Regions from separate parts of the Streptomyces sp. NPDC051133 genome, predicted to be linked through region 3. Evidence: riboswitches for the same ligand, from Rfam matches in the RefSeq annotation. Region 3 holds a riboswitch; each other region holds the start of a gene.

The links. Region 3 has a riboswitch for cobalamin ahead of AB0N17_RS00635 ((2Fe-2S) ferredoxin domain-containing protein). Riboswitches for the same ligand answer to the same signal wherever they lie in the genome.
Region 1: another riboswitch for cobalamin. It lies ahead of AB0N17_RS02260 (HoxN/HupN/NixA family nickel/cobalt transporter); the one in region 3 lies ahead of AB0N17_RS00635 ((2Fe-2S) ferredoxin domain-containing protein).
Region 2: another riboswitch for cobalamin. It lies ahead of AB0N17_RS23915 (cobalamin biosynthesis protein); the one in region 3 lies ahead of AB0N17_RS00635 ((2Fe-2S) ferredoxin domain-containing protein).
Region 4: another riboswitch for cobalamin. It lies ahead of metE (5-methyltetrahydropteroyltriglutamate--homocysteine S-methyltransferase); the one in region 3 lies ahead of AB0N17_RS00635 ((2Fe-2S) ferredoxin domain-containing protein).

The regions. Positions count from the first base shown of each region.
Region 1 covers NZ_JBFBBK010000002.1:21,028-26,808, reverse strand. The annotation lists gene AB0N17_RS02285 (antibiotic biosynthesis monooxygenase) at 61-330, opposite strand; gene AB0N17_RS02280 (GNAT family N-acetyltransferase) at 389-961, opposite strand; gene tsaD (tRNA (adenosine(37)-N6)-threonylcarbamoyltransferase complex transferase subunit TsaD) at 961-2,010, opposite strand; partial or broken gene cbiT (precorrin-6Y C5,15-methyltransferase (decarboxylating) subunit CbiT) at 2,111-2,593, shown strand; partial or broken gene AB0N17_RS02265 (Fe-Mn family superoxide dismutase) at 2,586-2,846, shown strand; gene AB0N17_RS02260 (HoxN/HupN/NixA family nickel/cobalt transporter) at 3,012-4,121, opposite strand; cobalamin riboswitch at 4,148-4,338, opposite strand; gene AB0N17_RS02255 (metalloregulator ArsR/SmtB family transcription factor) at 4,418-4,822, shown strand; gene AB0N17_RS02250 (hypothetical protein) at 4,936-5,109, shown strand; partial or broken gene AB0N17_RS02245 (citrate/2-methylcitrate synthase) at 5,275-5,436, shown strand; gene metE (5-methyltetrahydropteroyltriglutamate--homocysteine S-methyltransferase) at 5,512-5,781, opposite strand, start outside.
Region 2 covers NZ_JBFBBK010000023.1:98,722-104,502, reverse strand. The annotation lists gene AB0N17_RS23930 (lysozyme) at 1-741, shown strand, start outside; gene AB0N17_RS23925 (inorganic phosphate transporter) at 886-2,136, shown strand; gene AB0N17_RS23920 (hypothetical protein) at 2,172-2,399, shown strand; cobalamin riboswitch at 2,527-2,670, shown strand; gene AB0N17_RS23915 (cobalamin biosynthesis protein) at 2,771-3,715, shown strand; gene AB0N17_RS23910 (cobyric acid synthase) at 3,712-5,244, shown strand; gene cobN (cobaltochelatase subunit CobN) at 5,241-5,781, shown strand, end outside.
Region 3 covers NZ_JBFBBK010000001.1:128,118-133,898, forward strand. The annotation lists gene AB0N17_RS00625 (FGGY family carbohydrate kinase) at 1-415, opposite strand, end outside; gene AB0N17_RS00630 (FGGY-family carbohydrate kinase) at 417-1,997, opposite strand; cobalamin riboswitch at 2,343-2,466, shown strand; gene AB0N17_RS00635 ((2Fe-2S) ferredoxin domain-containing protein) at 2,561-2,926, shown strand; cobalamin riboswitch at 2,980-3,121, shown strand; gene AB0N17_RS00640 (CbtB-domain containing protein) at 3,158-3,379, shown strand; gene AB0N17_RS00645 (CbtA family protein) at 3,401-4,153, shown strand; gene AB0N17_RS00650 (hypothetical protein) at 4,254-4,544, shown strand; gene AB0N17_RS00655 (histidine phosphatase family protein) at 4,563-5,153, opposite strand; partial or broken gene AB0N17_RS00660 (HoxN/HupN/NixA family nickel/cobalt transporter) at 5,233-5,433, opposite strand; gene AB0N17_RS00665 (GntR family transcriptional regulator) at 5,566-5,781, shown strand, end outside.
Region 4 covers NZ_JBFBBK010000002.1:14,599-20,379, forward strand. The annotation lists gene AB0N17_RS02225 (GAF domain-containing protein) at 1-839, shown strand, start outside; gene AB0N17_RS02230 (aldehyde dehydrogenase family protein) at 918-2,441, shown strand; gene AB0N17_RS02235 (3-hydroxybutyryl-CoA dehydrogenase) at 2,955-3,803, shown strand; cobalamin riboswitch at 3,992-4,215, shown strand; gene metE (5-methyltetrahydropteroyltriglutamate--homocysteine S-methyltransferase) at 4,381-5,781, shown strand, end outside.

The DNA of each region.
Region 1 (5,781 bases), on a different contig from region 3:
GTCGCGTGCGGCCGTTTATACGGTTCTGATCCCACGGCCGGTCACGCTAGAAAGCGGTTGTTACCGTCGGTTCCCGCCGTCGTGAACGCGACGTTTCCGAGAACTCACCTGCCGTCTCGTGGTCTCGGACTCAGCGGCGGTGGGCTGATGTTCGCCGTCCTGGGAGGCGTGGAAGTTGGCGCAGATGAAGCCGGGTTGGTGCTTCATCGTTTCCTCCGTGGCGCGGGCGAGCAGGTCGATCAGTTCGGGCTGGCGGTCGGGGGAGACGGTGAAGACGTTGATGAGGGTTGCCACGGGGCGGGCGGTGTCGATGTGTGGCGTAACGGTCATGGAGCTGTCCTCTCACTTCGAGTGGCGGAGGTACGCCCCCCGGGATGGACGTGAAGGTCTACGGAGGCAAGGCGGCGAGGGCGCGCGCCGGATGGCGCGGGCCGAGGAAGACGGCAGTGCCTATGCCTTCGGGGGAAGGGTGGGTGGCCTGGGTCCAGCCGTGGCGGCGATAGAAGGCCATGGCCCTGGGGGACCGCACCGAGGTGAGCAGCCAGGAGCGGCCCTCGGGAGCGTCCGCGGTGACCGCCTCCAGCAACGCGTCGGCCAGGCCCGTGCCGCGTGCTGCGGGGCAGACGGCGAGTTCGTCGATCTCGCGGGCTCCGCACAGCCACTCCCTGGTGCGCTCCGGGCCCAGGCCGGCGGCGGCCTGGGGGTAGCAGCGGTCGGTGGGGAAGGGAGCCATGGTCGTCCAGGCGGTGGTGAAGCCGACGACGTCCGATCCCGTGAAGGCGAGCGCTGCTGTGAAGCCGGGGCGCCTGACGTTGTCCGCCAGCCGGATGAGAAACGCGTCGGCCCGCTCCTGGCCCTCGTTCCAGGGCGGGGCGCAGAAGGCGTCGGCGTAGAGGGAGCGCAGGGCGTCGGAGTGCTCCAGCAGGTGCTCGTCGCGGAAGACGTGGATGTCCGCAGTCATCAGGCGGCCACCGCCGTCCTGGCCGTGGGATGAAGGGCGGCGTACTCCAGGGGTGCCGAGGGGTCGATGGACAGGTCCAGGGGTGCCGGTTCGGCTCCGGCCCGTACGAGGAGGTCGCCGACGGCGGCGATCATCGCGCCGTTGTCCGTGCACAGCCGCAGCGGGGGTACGCGCAGCTCGATGTCCGCGGCACGGCACCGCTCCTCGGCCAGCGAGCGGACACGCGAGTTGGCGGCGACCCCGCCGACCACGACCAGGGTGCCCACTCCGTGCTCGACGCAGGCCGCGACCGACTTGCGGGTCAGCACGTCCGCGACCGCCTCCTGAAGGGACGCGGCCCCGTCCGCGACCGGCAGCTCGGCGCCCGTGTGACTCTCGGCCCAGCGCGCCGCCGCCGTCTTCAGCCCGGAGAAGGAGAAGTCGTACGAGCCCGGCAGGGGGCGGGGGAAGGGGACAGCGTACGGATCCCCCGCGCGCGCTGCCCGATCGATGGCCGGGCCACCGGGGTACGGCAGTCCGAAGACGCGCGCGACCTTGTCGAAGCACTCACCGGCGGCGTCGTCGAGGGTGTCGCCGAGATGGGTGATCGGGTCGCGGGCGAGGTCCTGGACGAGGAGCAGAGAGGTGTGGCCGCCGGAGACGATCAGCACCATGCAGGGGTGGGGTAGCGGGCCGTGTTCGAGGGTGTCGGCGGCGACGTGGCCGGCGAGGTGGTGGACGCCGTAGAGCGGGACGCCCAGGGCGTAGGCCAGCCCCTTCGCCCCGGCCAGGCCGACCTGGAGCGCGCCGGACAGGCCGGGCCCGGTGGTCACCGCCACCGCGCCGATGTCGGTCAGCCGCAGTCCGGCCTCGTCCAGGGCGCGCTGGACCACGGGCCGGACCGCATGGACGTGCGCCCGGGCCGCGATCTCCGGTACGACGCCGCCGTAGCGGGCGTGTTCGTCCATGCTCGACGCCACTGCGTGACCGAGCAGCCGCCCGTCCTGGACGAGTCCCGCGCCGGTCTCGTCGCAGGACGACTCGATTCCGAGCACGACGGGAGAGCTCATACTCACCTCTGTCTGCGATGGATAAGTTATTGCGAATAGTGTGCAATAAGGCTCCGCGTTGTGCACCTGGGCGCGAAGATGCTGGTCGGAGCCAGGTGCTGCCGACGACTGGTCGCACCGGCCCGGGGATCCCCTCGACGTCGTCGCCGCCGAGGTCCGCCGCGCACCGGACACCGACCGGCCCCGGCTCGGCGCCGTTCCCGGGCAGCCCGATGGCGCGTACGAGCAAGACGGGCAGCTCACCAGGCGGCATGTCCGGGCCGCCACGCTGGGCGTGCTCGCAGCCGTGCCGGGCGAGCTGTTGTGGGACATCGGCGGGGGATCGGGATCGATCGCGATCGAGTGGCTGCGCACGCAGCCGTCTTGCCGGGCGCTCACCGTCGAGCGGGGCCCGGTGCGTGCGGAGTGGATCGTGCGGAACGCCGAGCGACTGGGCGTGCCCGGGCTCCCCGTCGTCACTGGCACGGCACCTGCCGTGCTGACCGAACTCCCGGCGCCAGACACCGTGTTCATCTGTGGCGGGCTCACCGCGCCCGGTCTGCCAGCTGCCTGCTGGGTCACGCTGCCGGTCGGCGGCCGGATGGGGTGTGCTCGCCTACGAGCCGCTGAGCGGCCGCCTCATCGTCGAAGAGGTCTACGACCACCAGGGCAACGTCGGCCAGGGCTCCACGCCCATCCTGGTCTTCGACGCCTGGGAGCACGCCTTCTACCTGCAGTACAAGAACCAGAAGGTGGACTTCATCGAGGCCATGTGGCAGGTGGTCAACTGGCAGGACGTGGCCAAGCGCTACGCCGCCGCCAAGGAGCGCGGCGACAGCCTGCTGCTCAAGCCGTGACGCCGTAGAGCACTCAAAGCGTCCTGCCTCGTGATCGTCTTCTCACCTTTCACAGGCAGGCGGCACAACGGAAGGCTCCCGCGAGGACATGCTCGCGGGAGCCTTTCTGCTGTCGGTGCAGTAGTGAACCGGGGTCCGTCGGCCGGCCGGTTTGCGGCTGTGCCGTCAGCCGGTGTCGGCGGTGCGGGCGCTCCAGCGCTCCTCGACCTTCGCCAGGCGCCAGTAGCCGATGGCCGCGGCCCAGACGACCACGAACAGGCCGACGATGACGTAGCCCACGTTGTCCAGGTTCAGGTCCGCGATCCAGCCGGAGACGTCGTCGTTCAGTCCCAGTTTGTCGTGCAGCACCCCGACCAGTTCGATGGTGCCGACGAAGAAGGCCACCGCGATGGACAGGCCGGTGATGGTGAGGTTGTAGAAGACCTTCCGCACGGGGTTGGAGAAGGCCCACTGGTAGGCGAAGTTCATGAAGGTGCCGTCGAGGGTGTCGAACAGGCTCATGCCGGCGGCGAAGAGGAGGGGCAGGCACAGGATCGCGTACCAGGGCAGGCCGGCCGCGGCGCCGTTCCCGGCCAGGGCGAGGAGCAGGACCTCGGTGGTGGTGTCGAAGCCGATGCCGAAGAGGAAGCCGAGCGGGAACATCTGGCCGGGGCGGCGGATGGACTTGGTGAGGCGGCCCAGGAGGCGGTTCATGAAGCCGCGCGAGTCGAGGTGGGCTTCCAACTCCGCCTCGTCGTACTGCCCGGCGCGCATGGCCTTGAAGACGCGGGCGATGCCGAGCAGGGCGACCAGGTTGAGGGCGGCGATCAGGTACAGGAAGCCGCCGGAGACGGTGGTGCCCACGGTGCCGAGGACTTGGTGGGTGCTGGAGCCGTCGTTCATCAGGGTGCCGGCGAGCTTGGCGCCGCCGGCGACCAGCGCGGCCATGGCGACCACCACGCTGGAATGGCCGAGGGCGAACCAGAAGCCCACCGAGACGGGCCGCTTGCCGTCGGCCATCAGCTTGCGGGTGGTGTTGTCGATCGCGGCTATGTGGTCCGCGTCGAAGGCGTGCCGCATACCGAGGGTGTAGGCCGTGATGCCGAGGCCCACCCCGAACGCCTTGGTACCGACCTCGTAGTGGTGCGGCACCACGAGCAGGAACAGGATTCCGAAGGCGGCCACGTGCAGAGCGACGATCACGGCCAGCAGGCCGGCGGTGCGGACGGTGTCCTCGCGGCGCCAGCGGAAGGAAGGGGCGGCGGCGGTTTCGGGCACGCCTGGGGACACGGTCATACGGTCACGCTCCAACACCTCGTGGATCAGCTTCGTGCTGCCGTGGCCGGTCTCCTGGCTGACGGGTCATCGCGCCCGCCCCTGCCTTCCCGGCCGTGAGGCCAGTGGCAACGCATGGGGCGGGAACTCCCCGATCACAGTGGCGAGGGCCGCTCCGGACTGAGCCCTTGAGGGGCTGTCACCGGTCTTCCCGAACACCACGGCCCGCCCACCCTAGAAGGCGGCAGCCGGTGGCTGCAAGGTTGCACAACTGATCAGGTATGGAGACGGGGGCCGGTGACTGCGATGATGAGCGCATGCATCTCGTCCCCGCGGAACGTGCAGGGCAGCGGACCATCGACGGCCATCGGGTCTGCGACGCCATCGCGGCCGTCGGCGAGCCCGAGCGGGTACGCGCCTGGGCCGACCGTTTCTCCCTGCTCTCGGATCCTGGGCGCCTCTCCCTGCTGCTGGCCCTCCACGAGGCGGGCCCCATCGCCGTCTCCGACCTCGCCGTTGCCACCGGTATGCGGGACACCGCCGTGTCCCAGGCGCTGCGTCTGCTGCGGGCCGCAGGCATCGTCCAGGGTGAGAAGGACGGCCGGATCGTGCGCTACCGTCTCGTCGACGACCGGATCTCCGCTTTGCTGAAACACTGCGCGTCACACGAGGGGGTGAGCGTCGACGGCGCACTGTCAGGACGAGGAAGCGACACAGGGTGACAGTGAGGGGATCCGCAACCGGCACTCCCGTGTTCCTGCCGGGGCCTTCCGTGCTTTCTGGCCTGACCGAGCAGTTCGATGTTCCCAAACGCTCACCGCAGGCACTTGCCTAAATGTTCACGCGGCAGGGCACTTTTCCGTACGGAATGGGGGCGTGTGATTCGGGTGCCGCCGCATTCCTTGGCCGCCAGTTTCCGGGCGAGGTGTGGCGGGACTGCGACCAACTCCTCGGGCGGGCCGTGGTGGTCAAACTGCTGCATGCCGAGGAGGCGGAAGACACCGAGTGATTCCGCCTGGAGGCGCAGATCGCGGCCCGGCTCAACCACCCCGACGTCGTGGGCATGTACGACTTCGCCGCGCACAACGACCAGCCCCACCTGGTCACACTTCCAGGCTCACGTGGCGCGCCGCGCCATGACGCCTCAGGCGGCGCGGACCGCCCCGGCAGGGACCTGGTGGGCTTCGACGTCCCTGTCTTCACGCCGAACTTTGTGATGAGCCGGATCACCGGCTGGACCGCTCACATCACCGGACAGCTCGCCCACAACGCGCTGACCCAGCCGCTCGCCTCCTACGACGCACCGGTGCAGCGGCCGGTTCCGAGCGCCTCGTAGCCCCACGTCGGGCAGGAGAGGTACTTGTTTGGCAGGGCCGGGGCACGAGCGCCCCGGCCCTGGTTCTCGACAGGATCAGGACTGGGAGAGCTCACCGCGCACGATGCGGGCGGCTGCGACCAGGTTCTCCAGGGCGACGCGGGTCTCCGGCCAGCCGCGAGTCTTCAGGCCGCAGTCGGGGTTGACCCACAGGCGTTCTGCGGGAATGGCCTTCAGGCCGATGCGCAGCAGTTCGGCCGCCTCCTCGGCGCTCGGTACGCGCGGGGAGTGGATGTCGTAGACACCGGGTCCGGCCTCGCGCGGGTAGCCGTGCGCGGCCAGTTCGCGGGCGACTTGCATGTGGGA
Region 2 (5,781 bases), on a different contig from region 3:
CCCGGCACCGCGACCGCCCCGGCCGGCCCCGGCACCGACCGGGCCGGCCTGCCCGTCCGGACCGACCTGCCCGCCCGGACCGACCTGCCGGCCCGGGCCGCACGCCCGCCCCGGGGGCCCGACGTGTCGTCCCACCAGAAGCACGTCGACTGGCCGGCGGCGCGCACCGAGGGAGCACGGTTCGTCTACGTCAAGGCGACCGAGTCCACGGACTACACCAATCCCTACTTCCCCCGGCAGTACGCCGGCGCGCGCGAGGCCGGCCTGATCCGGGGCGCGTACCACTTCGCGCTTCCGGACCGCTCCTCGGGCGCCCGGCAGGCCGCCTACTTCGTGCGGCACGGCGGCGACTGGCGGGCGGACGGCTGGACCCTGCCGCCCGCGCTCGACATCGAGGACAACCCGTACAGCCGGGAGCTCAAGTGCTACGGGCTGGGCCAGGGCAGGATGGTCCGCTGGATCCGCTCCTTCAGCGACGAGGTCGAGCGGGAGACCGGCCGCCGCCCGGTGATCTACACGTCGACCCGGTGGTGGCGGCTGTGCACCGGCGACAGCCACGCCTTCGCCACGACCCACCCCCTGTGGATCGCCCGGCACGGCACCTCGCGGCCGGGGAAGCTGCCCGGCGGCTGGCGGCACTGGACGTTCTGGCAGTACGACACCGACGGCGGCCTGCCGGGTGACCAGAATCTCTTCCGCGGGTCGGCGAGCCGGCTGCGCGCCTTCGCGCGCGGCCGGTAACCCAAGGGGCGCTTGGGCCGCCCGGGACAAGCGGAACCTCACCCACGCGTTGCCGACACCACGATGCCCGTCCCAGTTCATCTTCCGTTCACCCAGGTTGCCTACGTTCAACCAGCCAACGACCTCGAACGATTGCCTGGGTAAATGGAAAGCTTCTCGCTGATCCTCGCGATTGTGGTGGTAACCGCACTCGCGTTTGATTTCACGAACGGTTTCCACGACACCGCCAACGCGATGGCCACCACCATCTCGACGGGCGCCCTGAAGCCCAAGATCGCGGTGGTCATGTCCGCCGCTCTCAATCTGGTGGGCGCCTTCCTCTCCGTGGAGGTCGCCAACACGATCTCCAAGGGTCTCGTCGACGAGACCGGCATCCGTCCCGAGGTCATCTTCGCCGCCCTGGTCGGCGCGATCCTCTGGAACCTGCTGACCTGGCTGGTGGGCCTGCCCTCCAGCTCCTCGCACGCCCTGATGGGCGGTCTGATCGGCGCCACCGTCGCCTCGGCCGGCTTCGGTGCCGTGCACGGCGACGTGCTGGTCACCAAGGTGCTGCTGCCGGCGGTCGCCGCGCCGGTCGTGGCGGGCGTCGCCTCGATGCTGGCCACCCGCTTCTCCTACGGCATCGGCGGCAAGGCCGAGGGCGAGGCCACCCGCAAGGGCTACCGCGCCGGCCAGATCGCCTCCGCCGGACTGGTCTCCCTGGCCCACGGCACCAACGACGCCCAGAAGACGATGGGCATCATCACCCTCGCGCTGATCGCGGGCGGCGCCATCGCCCCGGGCTCCAACCCTCCCACCTGGGTGATCCTCTCCGCCGGCCTGGCCATCGCGCTCGGCACCTACATCGGCGGCTGGCGCATCATCCGCACGATGGGCACGGGCCTGACCGAGCTGGAGCCGCGCCAGGGCTTCGCCGCCCAGACCAGCGCCGCGACCGCCATCCTCGCCTCCTCCCACCTCGGCTTCTCCCTCTCCACCACGCACGTCGTCTCCGGCTCGGTGATGGGCGCGGGCCTCGGCCGCAAGGGCGGGGTGGTCCGCTGGTCCACCGCGACCCGCATGGCCGTCGCCTGGGTGCTCACCCTCCCGGCCGCCGCGCTGGTCGGCGCGGGCGCCGAGTCGGTCACCGACCTCGGTGACTGGGGCACCGCCGTCGTCGCCGTCTTCCTGGTCGCCGCGAGCGCCGCGATCTGGAAGATCTCCCGGCGCGAGGTCGTCGACCACACCAACGTCGTCGCCGGCTCCGAGGAGCCGGCCGGCGTGGTGACCACCGCCATCGCCGCGGTGACCCCGCCCCCCGCGGGCCAGATCACCGAGGACCTGAAGGCCACGATCGCGGCTCCGGCCCCCGCCGAGCCCGCGGCCCCGGCCGTCCCGCCGGCCGCCACCGTATGACCCCGGTCACCCCGGTTACTGAAGGAAGCATCCCCATGAAGATCGACTGGGCGGCCCTCGGCTCCGTCTTCGGCGTCAGCCTCGCCTTCACGGTGGGCCTGGTGGCGCTGTTCACCCTCGGCATCAACGGTCTGGCGAGGCGTGAGAAGGCCGCCGCCCAGGGCGACTCCGCCGCCCTCGCCGTCACCGGCGCCTACGTCTGCTTCGCGGCCTGCGCGGCTGCGGTGGCGTACGGCATGTACCTGATCGTGGCCAAGGCCTGATCCGGAATCACCAAGGCTCCCCTCCGTCGCCGCGGAGGGGAGCCTTTGCCATGCCCAAGGGCCCCGGGAGCCCCACTGTGTGGGGATCGGCACACTCTCCCCGTCCAGGTCAACGGCAAGTTGACGACCCTTCCGGGGGCGTGGTGGACTGCCCACGCCATGTACGGCGGCAGAAGAGGAAGCCGGTGCGAATCCGGCGCGGTCCCGCCACTGTCACCGGGGAAGAACCCCCCGGGAGCCAGGAACTCTCACCGCCGAATCTCGTCGAACCAGGGCGCGGACACCCTGAGTGAGGACCTGTATCGCCATGCTCGGCTGCCGTTCGAGGACCACCACCAGGCACGTTCCTGTTCCCACGGCCGGCTGAGCCGATGGGTGCCGATCGCTCCTACGCGTACGGCGCCGCCGCCGGCCTTCTCGGTGACCTGCTCCTCGGCGATCCGCGCCGCGGGCATCCGGTGGCCGTGTTCGGACGGGCGGCCGCGGCCGTGGAACGCGCGTTGTGGCACGACCACCGCGGCTGGGGTGCGCTGCACACCGCCGTGTGCGCCGGTGGCGCCGTCGCCCTCGGCGCGGTGGCCGCACGCGTCGTACGCCCCTCCCCCGCCGCCTCCGCCGCGCTGACCGCCGCGGCCACCTGGGCCGTCGTCGGCGGCACCTCGCTGGCCCGCGAGGCCCGCACGATCGGCCGCGCCCTGGAGGCCGGGGACGTCGAGGCCGCCCGGGCCCGGCTGCCGCACCTGTGCGGCCGGGACCCGCAGGCACTGGACGCCGACGGCATCGCCCGGGCCGTGGTCGAGTCCGTCGCCGAGAACACCTCCGACGCCGTCGTGGGCGCCCTGGTGTGGGGTGCCGTGGCGGGGGTGCCCGGGCTGCTCGGGTTCCGCGCCGTCAACACCCTGGACGCGATGGTCGGTCACAAGTCGCCCCGCCACCGGCGCTACGGCTGGGCCTCCGCGCGCCTGGACGACGTCGCCGGCTGGCCGGGGGCCCGGCTGACCGCCGTGCTCGCCGTCCTCGCCGGTCCCGATCCGCGCGGTGCCGTGCGGGCCTGGCGGGACGACGCGGCCCGGCACCCGAGCCCCAACGCCGGGCCCGTCGAGGCGTCGTTCGCGGGGGCGCTCGGGGTGCGGCTGGGCGGCACGTTGTCGTACGGCGGCCGGGTCGAGCACCGCCCGGTCCTGGGCGGGGCGGCCGGACGCGCCGTCCGGGCCACCGACATCGACCGGGCCGTACGGCTCTCCCGCCGCGTCGGCCTGCTCGCGCTCGGCGTCACCGTCGCCGCGCGCCGACTCGTGAAGGGACGTGGGAAGTGAACGGGGGTCTCCTCGTCGCCGGCACCACCTCCGACGCCGGCAAGAGCGTCGTGACGGCCGGGATCTGCCGGTGGCTGGTGCGCCAGGGCGTGAAGGTCGCGCCGTTCAAGGCGCAGAACATGTCGCTGAACTCCTTCGTGACCCGGGAGGGCGCGGAGATCGGGCGGGCCCAGGCCATGCAGGCCCAGGCGTGCCGGATCGAGCCGACCGCGCTGATGAACCCGGTGCTGCTCAAGCCGGGCGGCGAGCAGAGCAGCCAGGTGGTGCTGCTGGGCAGGCCGGTGGGCGAGATGAGCGCGCGTGGTTACCACGGCGGGGGCCAACAGCGGCTGCTGAGCACGGTGCTGGACTGCCTGGCCGAGTTGCGGGGCACGTATGACGCGGTGATCTGTGAGGGGGCGGGCTCGCCGGCGGAGATCAATCTGCGCCGGACGGACATCGTGAACATGGGGATCGCGCGGAACGCGCGGCTGCCCGTGCTGGTGGTGGGGGACATCGACCGCGGGGGCGTCTTCGCGTCCTTCTTCGGCACGGTCGCCCTGCTCTCCCCCGAGGACCAGGAGCTGATCGCCGGATTCCTGGTGAACAAGTTCCGCGGCGACGTCTCCCTGCTGGAGCCGGGCCTGGAGATGCTGCACGGCCTCACCGGGCGGCGCGCCTACGGCGTCCTGCCGTTCCGGCACGGCCTCGGCATCGACGAGGAGGACGGGCTGCGTGTCTCGCTGCGCGGCACGGTCCGCGAGTCCACCGTGGCTCCCCCGGTCGGCGCGGACGTGCTGCGGGTGGCCGTGTGCGCGATCCCGCTGATGTCCAACTTCACCGACGTGGACGCGCTGGCCGCCGAACCCGGGGTCGTGGTGCGGTTCGTGGACCGCCCGGAGGAGCTGGCGGACGCCGACCTGGCCGTCGTACCGGGCACCCGCGGCACCGTACGGGCGCTCCAGTGGCTGCGCGAGCGGGGCCTCGCCGACGCGCTCGTGCGGCGGGCCGCCGAAGGGCGGCCGGTCCTCGGCATCTGCGGTGGTTTCCAGATCCTCGGCGAGCACATCGAGGACGAGGTCGAGTCCCGCGCCGGCGCGGTCGACGGGCTCGGGGTGCTGCCCGTGCGGGTGCGGTTCGCCCGTGAGAAGACCCTCACCCGGCCGGTGGGCGAGGCCCTCGGCGAGCCGGTCGAGGGGTACGAGATCCACCACGGGGTCGCCGAAGTGACGGGCGGCGACGGGTTCATCTCCGATGACAAAGGACACAGCCTGGACGGCTGCCGGGTGGGCCAGACCTGGGGCACCCACTGGCACGGTTCGCTGGAGTCGGACGGCTTCCGGCGGGCCTTCCTGCGCGAGGTGGCCGCCGCCGCGGGCCGCCGCTTCGTGCCCGCGCCGGACACCTCCTTCGCCGCGCTGCGCGAGGAGCAGCTCGACCGGCTCGGCGACCTGATCGAACAGCACGCGGACACGGACGCGCTCTGGCGGCTCATCGAGTCGGGCGCGCCGCAAGGACTGCCTTTCATCCCACCGGGAGCGCCCGCATGAGCACAGTGTTGTTGTTGTCGACCGCCGACACGGATCTGCTGGCGGCCCGGGCCTCCGGCGCGGACTACCGGATCGGCAACCCGACCCGGGTGGACGTCGCCGGGGAGCTGCCGGGCCTGCTCGACGGCGCGGACCTCGCCGTCGTACGGCTGCTGGGCGGCAAGCGCGCCTGGGAGGAGGGGCTGGCCGCGCTGAAGGCCGCCGGGATCCCCACCGTGCTGCTGGGCGGCGAGGCCGTGCCGGACGCCGAGCTGATGGCCGAGTCGTCCGTGCCGGCCGGTGTGGTGGCGGAGGCGCTGAAGTACCTGGTCGAGGGCGGTCCCGCCAACCTGCTGGAGCTGTCCCGGTTCCTGTCGGACACCGTGCTGCTGACCGGCGAGGGGTTCGAGGAGCCGCGGAAGATGCCGGAGTTCGGCGTCCACGGCTCGTACGAGGTCCGGGACGGCCGGCCGACCGTGGGCGTGCTCTTCTACCGGGCGCACGAGCTGAGCGGCAACACCGCGTTCGTGGACACCCTGTGCGCGGCGGTCGAGGCGA
Region 3 (5,781 bases):
GCAGCGCCCAGGACGGCTGCATGGCGCGATAGCCGAGCTTCTCCCACACGCCCGCGCCGCACGTGTTGACGCGGGCGGTGTACGCGTCGGCCCGCCGGTCGTCGTACATCAGCCCCGGGGTGAGGGGGGCGCCCGCCGCGTCGGCCAGGAGCACGGTCCCGGAGGTGGCGTCCACGGCCAGGCCCCGCACCCGGCGCGGGTCGATCCCGGTCAGCGCCTCGCGGCAGGCGGCGGCGAGCGCCGGCCACCACTGCCCGGGGTCCTGCTCGTGGCGGACTCCGTCGCGCGTGCCGGTGAGCGGACGGGAGGCGGCGCCCAGCAGCCGGCCGGTGCCGTCGACCGCGACCGCGCGGGCGCTCTGGGTGCCGAGATCGAGTCCGAGGTGGACGGCGTCGGGTGACAGCGCGTCAGACATGCTAGGCCTGCGGGGCAGGGGCGTCGGCGGCGGCCGGTACGGCGGCGGGGGCGGCGGGCGGCGCCGCGGACGCGGACCCGGGGTCGGGAACGGGGGCGGAAGCGGGTGCGGGGGACCAGCCCAGGGAGCGGGCGGTGTCGCGCCAGGTGAGGTACGTGTCGTAGAGGCCGTCGTAGAACGCGGCCCGTTCGGCGTCCGGCTCCCAGCCGGAGCGCATCCGGACGTACCGTTCGGCGGCGCCGCGCATACCGCTCTCCGCGCCGGTGAGGACGAGACCGGTGAGGAACGCGCCCTTGGCGCCCAGCTCGGTGTCGGCGCTGCGGGCCGTCGGCACACCGGTGACGTCGGCGATCAGCCGGCACCAGGCGTCGCTGGCGGAGCCGCCCCCGCACAGGCGCAGTTCGTGCACGTCGGTCCGGGACGCCGCCAGACAGTCGCGGACGACCAGGGACAGCCCCTCGAAGACGGCGCGGGCGACATGGGCGGGGGTGTGGTCGAGGGACAGGCCCCAGAAGACACCCCGGGCGTGCGGGTCGAGGAACGGGGCGCGCTCCCCGGCGGGCGAGAGGTACGGCAGGAACGCCACTCCCCCCGCGCCCGGTTCGGTGCCGAAGGCGAGCCTGCCGAGGGCGGCGGGGTCCTCGACGGACAGGGTGCGGCAGGCCCAGTCGAGGACCTCGGTGCCGGAGAGGGTGGGGAAGGCGCGCAGGACGCGATCGCGGCCGCGGTAGGCGATGTTGATGCCGCACGGCTCGCCGCCGGTGTCCGGTTCCCGGGTGACGATCTCGGTGCACAGGGTGGTGCCGAGGATGGCGCACGCCTGCCCGGGAGCGACGGCCCCGGCGCCGCGGGCGGTGGCGGCGATGTCGTAGGGGGCCATGACGACGGGCAGCCCGGCGGGCAGGCCGAGTTCGGCGGCGGCGTGCCGGGTGATGTCGGCGATGCGCTCGTGTTCGCCGAGGATGCGCGGCAGCAGCGGCTCGGCCCACCTCATCGCGAAGAGGTCGAGGATCTCCGGGTCGTAGGCGCCGGTGGCGTGGTCGAGGAAGGGCGCCGAGGCGTCGGACTCGTCGACGGCGGTGACCCCGGTGAGCTTCAGGAACAGCCAGCCGGCCGCCGTCAGCGCGGTACGGGAGCGCCGCAGCCGCTCCGGGTCGTGCCCGGCGAGCCAGCTGAGCACCGCGTTGGGCATGCCGCTGCAGGTGAGCGAGCCGTTGCGGCGGAACGCCCGCTCCAGGACGCCGTCGGCCTCCCAGCGGGTGAGCAGGTCGCCGGCCCGCCCGTCGGACCACAGGACCGCCGGGCCGGTGGGACGGCCGTCACCGTCCACGAGCCAGCAGCCGTCGCCCTGGGCCGTGAAGCTCATCAGCCACACGGGGTCGTGGGCACCGAGCCGGTCCAGGACGCCGCGCACGGTGCGGACGACCCCGTTCCACACCGCGTCCATGTCCTGCTCCGCCCATCCGGGACGGGGGCGCAGCACCTCGGTGCCGACGCGGGAGACCGCCAACTCCTTGCCCCGGTCGTCGAACACCACGGATTTGATGACCGAGGTTCCGACGTCGATGGTGAGAACCGACATGACTGCACCACCTGCCCTTCACCAAGGCCCGCGCCCGGCCCGGACCTTTTCGTCCGACCGGACCGGCCACGTGCGGCTCGCAGAAATCAGGGAATCGCGCACCGCGGGCGACGTCAATCGCCCCCGGGACTCGTCCCACGGCCGGCCCCGCACCGCCGACCAGCAGCCAATCGGCCACACTTGGCGCCGGCCTCGTCGCGCACCCGCGCACCGTCACGGCACCCGGCCCCGCCCCCGGCGAGGCGACCGCCGAACTCCGCCACGGCGACGCCTCCCTCCTCCGGCCGATCCGGGCCCACCCCGCCGGATGAGATGATGACCGGCGACATCAGGCGACGGCGGTCCGAGGAAGCCGGTGAGAATCCGGCGCGGTCCCGCCACTGTGACCGGTGAGCGCGTTCAGCAGGCCACCGCCCGGCACCGGGTGGGGGAGGGCGGGGCGAGAGCGGACCCGGGAGCCAGGAGACTCACGCGGTCGCCTCCTCGCGCGACACCGGGGCGGATCTCCCCGGAAAGAGGGGAGCGGCGCCGTGCCCGAGAGGCCCACGGAGCAGACATCGGGCATGCCCGCGAAGGACGCCGGACCGGCGCCGAGCCGGGTCGTCGTGTGCCGGGACTGCTGCTGCGGAAGTCCCAAGCTGCCCGGCGTCGACCACGCGGCGCAGACCGCGCGGCTGCGGGCGGAGGTGCCGGTGCGCATCTCGGAGTGCCTCGACGTGTGCGACCAGGCCAACGTCATCGTCGTCCAGCCGTCCGCCGCCGGCCGGGCCGCCGGTGCGCGGCCGGTCTGGCTCGGACTCGTCAACGATCCGGACGCGACCGAGGACATCGTCACCTGGGTGCGTGCCGGCGGCCCGGGCGTGGCTCCCCGGCCCGACATCCTCGACCTGTACGCCTTCACCCCGCCGCGGCGCACGGCGCGTTCCTGAGGCGGCCCGGCCGGAGACGAAGATCACGGCAGGCGGAGGCGGCCTTGGCCGCGCCCGCCTGCCGCGGTACGGTCTGTCCGATATCGACGACGGCGAGACGGAAGCCGGTGGGAATCCGGCACGGTCGCGCCACTGTGTGCAAGCCCCCTCGGGCGGCTTGTGAGTCAGACCCGTGGCCGTCGTCCTGTGCACCACCGAGTTGGGACGCGAACTCCCAGAGGAGGTTCTGCCATGGCGCAGACCGTCGCTCAGCCGACACCCACCACTCCCGCCATCCCCGCCAAGCTGCCGCTGAAGGCGATTGCTCCCTGGGCGGTCTTCTTCGGCGTCCTGATGCTCGTCCTGCTCTACTTCGTCGGCGCCGAGCAGGGCGCCACCTCCGTGTTCAACGGCACGGACGTCCACGAATGGGTGCACGACGCCCGCCACCTGCTCGGCTTCCCCTGCCACTGACGCGAGGGACGCCGCGCGCCCATGAACTCCGCAACGGTAAGAAACCTCCTCGTGCGGGGCATGCTCGCCGGCCTTGCCGCCGGCGTGCTCGCCCTCGTCGTCGCCTATCTCCTCGGTGAGCCGAGCGTCGACAAGGCGATCGCCTTCGAGGACGCCCACTCCCACGAGCACGAGATGGAGGTCGTCTCCCGCTCCCTGCAGTCCACGGCGGGCCTCGCCACCGGCGTCCTCGTGTACGGGGTCGCCTTCGGCGGCATCGCCGCGCTCGCGTACTGCTTCGCGCTCGGCAGGGTCGGCCGGTTCGGCCCGCGGGCGACCGCGCTGCTGCTGTCCGGCTGCGCGCTGCTCGCCGTGTACGTCGTGCCGTTCCTGAAGTACCCGGCCAATCCGCCGTCGGTCGGCGAACCCGACACCATCGGCGAACGGACCACCCTGTACTTCCTGATGATGCTGCTCAGCGTCCTCCTCGCGGTCGCAGCGACCATCCTGGGCAAGCGCCTGGCGCCCGGCCTGGGCAACTGGTGGGCGACGGTCGTCGCGGTGGCCGCCTTCGCCGTCGTCATCGGCCTGGCCTACGAGTTCCTGCCCGTCATCAACGAGGTGCCCAAGGACTTCCCGGCCGCCCTGCTGTGGCGGTTCCGGCTGTCCGCACTGGCCATCCAGTCCGCCCTGTGGGGCGGATTCGGCCTGCTCTTCGGTGAGTTGGCGGAGCGGAAGCTCAACCCCAAGCCGGCGACGGCCCCGTCCGGCCGGACGGTTCCCGCCTCGAACTGACGGTTTCGGGACACCCGAGGGCCCTTCGGAACCATCCGGGGGCCCTCCGGCATTCTCCCGGCGAGCCGAGGAGCCGAGGAGCCGAGGAGCGGAGGACCGAGTGGCCAGACATCTCCAGCCCCGCCGCATCACCCTCGCGGGCCGTGAGGCGCTCGCCCTGACCGCCGAGGAGTACGAGCAGCTGATCGCCGACCGCCGGCAGATCGGCGGCCAGAGCGCCCGGGTGCGGGTGCTCGCCCAGCAGGCCAAGCGGACCGAACGGCTCCTCCAGGAGCTGGAGACGCTCGTCCACGACGCGGCGGACTGCCACGGGCCGGACGGCGAGGGCGGCAGGTGTCCGCGCTGCGCGCCGGCCGCGCTGCTGCGCCGGCACCGGGACGCGGCCTCTTGAACCGCCCCCGCCCCGCTCTCAGTCCGCCGAGGCGGTGTCCGACCGCGGCAGGGGCCGCCCCAGCCGCAGATTCCACCGGCCGGCCCGGCCGCTGAGTTCCGTGGCCGTCAACGGCGCCACGTCGAGCCGCCAGAAGGAGGCCGGGGGCAGACCCAGGACATGCACGACCGCGGCCCGTACGACCTCCGGCTCGACCACGGCGACCGTACGCCCGTCCGTGTCCTGCACGGTGGCGAGCCAGCGCCCGACCCGCTCGCACACGTCCCGCACCGACTCGCCGCCGTGTGCCGCCCAGCCGGGGTCGGCGAGCCAGCGGCCCACCGCCTCCGGCTCCGCCGCCCCCACCTCCTCCAGCGTGCGGCCCCGCCAGCGGCCCACGTCCAGGCCCGCCAGATCCGGCGCCGGCACGCCGTCGAGGCCGAGCGCGGCCGCCGTCTCCCGGCAGCGCACACCGGGGGACACGACCGCGCGCGCCGGTGCGCTCAGCGGCCCGGCGGCCGCGCGGGCGCGCGCCGCGCCGATCTCGTCGATCGAGTCGCCGTCGTAGAAGCGGGCCTGCCGCAGCGACGGGCTCGTCGCGGGCGAGACGAAGGTGACGCGACTGGTCACGTGACTGCTCCTTGCACCAGGGGTTCCGGCCGTGCCCGACCTCACTCCATCCTCTCCGCGAGCAGCCCGTCGCGGACACGCGGACAGCGGTGCCGACGAAGAAGGCCACCGCGATGGACAGGCCGGTGAGGGTGAGGTTGTAGAAGACCTTGCGGACCGGGTTGGAGAACGCCCACTGGTAGGCGAAGTTCATGAAGGTGCCGTCGAGGGTGTCGAACAGGCTCATGCCGGCGGCGAAGAGGAGGGGCAGGCACAGGATCGCGTACCAGGGCAGTCCGGCGTGCCCTCGGCGGCGGCGGACCGGCGGACCGGCGGACCGGCCGGTACTCGCCTCGTACGGCCACGGGATCCCGTGCGGAAATACTGGTCCAACCAGTTGACCAGTCGGCCCGGCGCGCCCACTCTGTTCGCCATGAACCAGCGACTCATCCGGCGCGAGGCGGTCTCCGACCAGCTCTTCGCCCTGCTGCGCGACAGGATCCTCGGCGGTGAACTGCCGCCCGGTGCCGCGCTGACGGCCGAACGGGACCTGGCGGCCGAGTTCGGGGTGAACCGGCATGCCGTCCGTGAGGCCGTCAAGCGGCTCCAGCAGGCGCGGCTGGTCGAGGTCAGCCACGGCGGCCGCACG
Region 4 (5,781 bases), on a different contig from region 3:
GCCGGCCGGTCCAGGTCTTCGCCGCGGAACACTTCATACGCCGGGTCCAGCCGTGGACCTGCGCGGCGGCACCGGTGCACGACCCGCGCACCGGCCGGGTCCTGGGCGCGGTGGACATCACCGGCGGGGACGGGCTGGCGCACCCGCACAGCCTGGGGTTCGTGCAGGCGGTGGCGCGGGCGGCGGAGGCGCAGCTGGCCCTGCTCGTCCCGCCGCCCCGCACGCAGGACACACCGCTGCTGAGCGCGCTGGGCCGGCACGAGGCGGAACTCGTCCTGGACGGACGCCGGATCCGGCTCGGACGCCGCCACAGCGAGATCCTCGTGCTGCTGTCCCGGCATCCCGAGGGGCTCACCGGTGACGAGTTGCTGTGCGCGCTGTACGCGGACGAGTCGGTGACGCCCGTGACGCTGCGCGCCGAACTGGTCCGGCTGCGCAGGCTGCTGGGTCCGGGGCTGCTCGCTTCACGGCCGTACCGGCTCGCGGTGGCGGTCGAGTCGGACGCCACCGTGGTGGAGCGGCGGCTGGAGGCGGGCGCGCTCACCGCCGCCACGGAGGCGTACACCGGGCCGCTGCTGCCCGGGTCGCAGGCCCCGGCGATCGTGCGGCTGCGGGACCGTCTCGCCGACGGGCTGCGCACGGCACTGATCGCGCACCGCGACCCGGACCTGCTGGCGGACTGGGCGCACGCGTCCTGGGGGGAGGACGACCTGGAGGTGTGGCGGGCGCTGGCCGCGGTGCGGCCCACCGCGCCGGTGCGGGCCCGGCTCACCGCGCTCGAGGCCGAACTGACCGCGCCGGCCGGCCGGGCACCGGGGCGGACCTGCGGCGCAACGTAGGTGCAACGTCCGCCTGCCTAGCCTCCCGGGCGAGAGCTGCCCAACGGCGGGCAGCGCTGCACCGGGAGGCAGACCAGCATGACTCGTTACGCGGCGCCGGGCACCGAGGGCGCGATCGTCTCCTACCAGGCGCGCTACGACCACTTCATCGGCGGTGCGTACGTGCCGCCGACGCGCGGGCAGTACTTCGAGAATCCGTCGCCGGTCAACGGGCAGCCGTTCACGGAGATCGCGCGCGGTACCGCGGAGGACGTCGAGCGGGCGCTGGACGCGGCGCACGAGGCCGCCCCGGGGTGGGGCCGTACGTCGGTGACGGAGCGCAGTGACGTCCTGCGCAGGATCGCCGACCGGATGGAGGCCAACCTCGAAGCCCTCGCGGTCGCGGAGAGCTGGGAGAACGGCAAACCGGTGCGGGAGACGCTGGCGGCGGACATCCCGCTGGCGATCGACCACTTCCGCTACTTCGCGGGGGCGATCCGGGCGCAGGAGGGGTCGCTGGGCGAGATCGACGACGACACGGTGGCGTACCACTTCCACGAGCCGCTGGGGGTCGTCGCGCAGATCATCCCGTGGAACTTCCCGATCCTCATGGCGGCGTGGAAGCTGGCGCCGGCGCTCGCCGCGGGCAACGCGGTCGTCCTCAAGCCCGCGGAGCAGACCCCGGCGTCCATCCACTACTGGATGAGCCTGATCGCGGACCTGCTGCCGCCGGGTGTCGTGAACATCGTCAACGGCTTCGGGGTCGAGGCGGGCAAGCCGCTGGCGTCCAGTCCGCGGGTGGCGAAGGTGGCGTTCACCGGTGAGACCACTACGGGGCGGCTGATCATGCAGTACGCCTCGGAGAACATCAAGCCGGTCACCCTCGAACTCGGCGGCAAGTCCCCGAACATCTTCTTCGACGACGTGTGGGCGCACGACGACGACTTCCGCGACAAGGCGCTCGAGGGCTTCACCATGTTCGCGCTCAACCAGGGCGAGGTGTGCACCTGCCCGTCCCGGGCGCTGGTCCAGCGGGGCCACTACACGGAGTTCCTCGAGGCGGCGGTCGAGCGCACCCGGCAGATCAAGCCGGGCCACCCGCTGGACACCGACACGATGATCGGCGCCCAGGCCTCCAACGACCAGCTGGAGAAGATCCTGTCCTACCTGGACATCGGCCGGCAGGAGGGCGCGAGGGTCCTCACGGGCGGGGAGCGCATCGAGCACGACGGCGAGCTGAAGGGCGGCTACTACGTCCAGCCGACCGTCTTCGAGGGCGACAACCGGATGCGGATCTTCCAGGAGGAGATCTTCGGGCCGGTCGTCTCGGTGGCTTCGTTCGACGACTTCGACGACGCGATCAAGATCGCCAACGACACGCTGTACGGCCTCGGCGCGGGCGTGTGGACCCGGGACGCCAACACCGCCTACCGCGCGGGACGCGCGATCCAGGCGGGCCGGGTGTGGACCAACTGCTATCACGCCTACCCCGCGCACGCGGCGTTCGGAGGCTACAAGCAGTCCGGCATCGGCCGCGAGACGCACAAGATGATGCTGGAGCACTACCAGCAGACGAAGAACATTCTAGTTTCATACAGTCCTCAGAAGCTCGGGTTCTTCTAGAGCCTGAAGTCGGTTTGCCTGGAGGCAACATTGGGCTCCAGGCAACCAGACCCGGTAGGTACCTGCTGTAATCAATTGGGTTCGTCGCGTTACCGACTGGCATCCGAGAGAGTTCCCGCCGGACCAGTCGCGGACCAATAGCGCCGAAAGACATCGCTCCAGGAGCCGTCCGCTCACGAGCGCAGCGACCCGCCGATACTCGGCAGCGGCGCCCGAACAGCCAGCAGTTCTCAGCTGGGCAGCGGCCACCGTTGAGCGCCGCGACCCATTGAACACACCGCCCCGGCTGCCCGACATCCCCCAAGCCACGAGCCGACGACCTGAAACCCTTCCTCGGGCACTGGAGCCCTTACGGCCCACCTACTGAACGTCCGCACCGCACGGTGAGCGCACACACAACCGCAGTTCAGTGGCTCTTCGCGACCGGTTCAATCGCGGCACACCGACGTGGTGGGTCATCGGAAACACGTGGCAGGAACGCCAACCTGCCATAATCGCAAGTCAATCTGGCCTGTGGCCGTCGTGGGCGGCGGTCAGATGGGCGCCGGCATCGCCGAGGTCTGCGCACGGGCAGGGCTCGACACCGTGGTGTGCGAGGTGGACGCGGTGGCGGCCCGCGCCGCACGGGATCGGGTGTCGGCGTCACTCGACCGCGCCGTACGGCGCGGCAAGCTGGAGGATGCCGCCGCGCGGGACGCCTTCGCCCGTTTGGTCTTCACCGGTGATCTGGAGGACCTGGCCGACCGGCAGCTGGTCGTCGAAGCCGTTGTCGAGAACACGGATGCCAAGGCCGAGGTGTTCGCCGCCCTCGACAAGATCGTCGAGGATCCCGCCGCGGTTCTCGCCACCAACACCTCATCCCTCCCGGTCATGCGGCTCGGCATGGCCACGAGCCGCGCGGACCGGGTCGTGGGACTGCACTTCTTCAACCCCGTCCCCGTGCTGCCGCTGGTGGAGGTCGTGACCTCGCTGCACACGTCGGCCGGCACGACCTCCGCGGTCGAGGACTTCGCGGCCCGTGTGCTCGGCAAGACCGTGATCCGGTCCCAGGACCGGGCCGGCTTCGTCGTCAACGCGCTGCTCATCCCCTACCTGCTGTCCGCGATCCGAATGGCCGAGTCCGGCTTCGCCACGGCCGCCGACATCGACACCGGCACGGAGCTGGGCTGCGCTCACCCGATGGGCCCACTGAAGCTCGCAGACCTGATCGGACTGGACACCGTCGCCTCGATCGCCGAGTCCCTCTACGACGAGTTCCGCGAGCCGCTGTACGCGCCACCGCCGCTGCTCCACCGGATGGTGGAGGCAGGACTGCTCGGCCGGAAGACCGGCAGGGGATTCCACACCTACGACCAGGGCTGAGGACCTGGTACGACGCGGGCTGAGGGGCCCGTACCGCCGGCGGGTTGAGGGTCCCGCACGGCGACTCAGGGGAAGGGCGGGAAGCGTGAGTGCGGGCGCTTCCCGCCCCGTGGCGTTCCTGGCGTCGAGATTCCCACTTCACCATCCGGATGGTGGACGTAGCGCGTTCCTCGAACGCAGTACCCCGTACGCTGACCGGAGCAGCTGGTTCGCCCCGTCCGCCAGGCGGGATGCGTCGCAAGAGGGAACCCGGTGGGAATCCGGGACTGCCCCGCAGCGGTGAGCGGGAACGACCGCCGTCATACGCACTGGGCCCGACGTACTGGGCCTGGGAAGCGACGGCCAGTAGGTGTCCTCCTCGGTGAGGACGTGCCCGCGAGTCCGAAGACCTGCCAACTGCCCGCGCTCGAAGCACTCGTGCGCGGACATCCCGGTGACCTCGAGGGCGGGTCGGCGTACACACCAGACGGACGACCGTGCCTTGCCGCGCCAGGTCATTCCTGTCAGGTTCGTCACCCCTTCGCGCTCTCGTCCCGTCTCCGGGATCTCAGGGATTCATCTCGCGAAGGAGATCTCCGTGACAGCGAAGTCCGCAGCCGCGGCAGCACGGGCCACCGTGTACGGCTACCCCCGCCAGGGTCAGAACCGGGAACTGAAGAAGGCGATCGAGGGCTACTGGAAGGGCAGCGTCACCGCCGACGCCCTACGAGCCGCCGCCACCAACCTGCGCCGGACGAACTGGCAGCAGCTGGCCGAAGCCGGCATCGACGAAGTGCCGACCGGTGACTTCTCGTACTACGACCACGTGCTCGACACCACCGTCATGGTCGGTGCGGTCCCCGCCCGCCATCGGGCCGCCGTCGCCGCGGACGCGCTGGACGGGTACTTCGCCATGGCGCGCGGCACCAAGGACGTGGCGCCGCTTGAGATGACGAAGTGGTTCGACACGAACTACCACTATCTGGTGCCGGAGTTGGGCCCGGACACGGTGTTCACCGCGAACTCGACCAAGCAGGTCGGCGAGTTCAAGGAGGCCCTCTCCTTGGGCCTGACCGCCCGGCCCGTCCTCGTCGGACCCATCACCTACCTCCTGCTGGCCAAGGCCGCGCCAGGCGTGGCCGCCGGCTTCGACCCCCTCGTCCTCCTCGACCGGCTCCTTCCGGTGTACGCCGAGGTCCTCGTCGATCTGCGCGCGGCCGGCGCGGAATGGGTGCAGGTCGACGAGCCCGCCCTGGTCCAGGACCGTACGCCGGCCGAGCTGAGTGCCGCCGAACGTGCCTACCGTGACCTCGGCGCCCTGACCGACCGTCCCAAGCTGTTGGTCGCCTCCTACTTCGACCGCCTGGGTGACGCGCTGCCGGTGCTCGCCAAGGCTCCGGTGGAGGGGCTGGTCCTGGACTTCACCGAGGCCGCCGCCGCCAACCTGGACGCGCTCGCGGCCGTCGGCGGGCTGCCCGGCAAGCGCCTGGTCGCGGGTGTCGTCAACGGCCGCAACATCTGGGTGAACGACCTGGAGAAGTCCCTCTCCACGCTCGGCACTCTGCTCGGTCTTGCCGACCGGGTCGACGTGTCCGCTTCTTGCTCCCTGCTGCACGTCCCCCTCGACGCTGCCATGGAACGCGGCATCGAGCCACAGATCCTTCGCTGGCTGGCCTTCGCGAAGCAGAAGACGCGTGAGATCGTCACCCTCGCCCAGGGCCTCGCGCACGGCACCGACGCCATCGCCGCGGAGCTGGCCGCGAACCGAGCCGATCTGGCCTCCCGCGCGAACTCCCCCATCACGCACGACCCAGCCGTCCGTGCCCGTGCAGCCGCCGCCACCGAGGCCGACGCCCGCCGGTCCCAGCCGTACGCCGAGCGGACCACCGCCCAGCGCGCCCGCCTCGGGCTGCCGCTGCTGCCGACGACTACGATCGGCTCCTTCCCGCAGACGGACGAACTGCGCACGGCCCGCGCCGACCTGCGCGCCGGACGCATC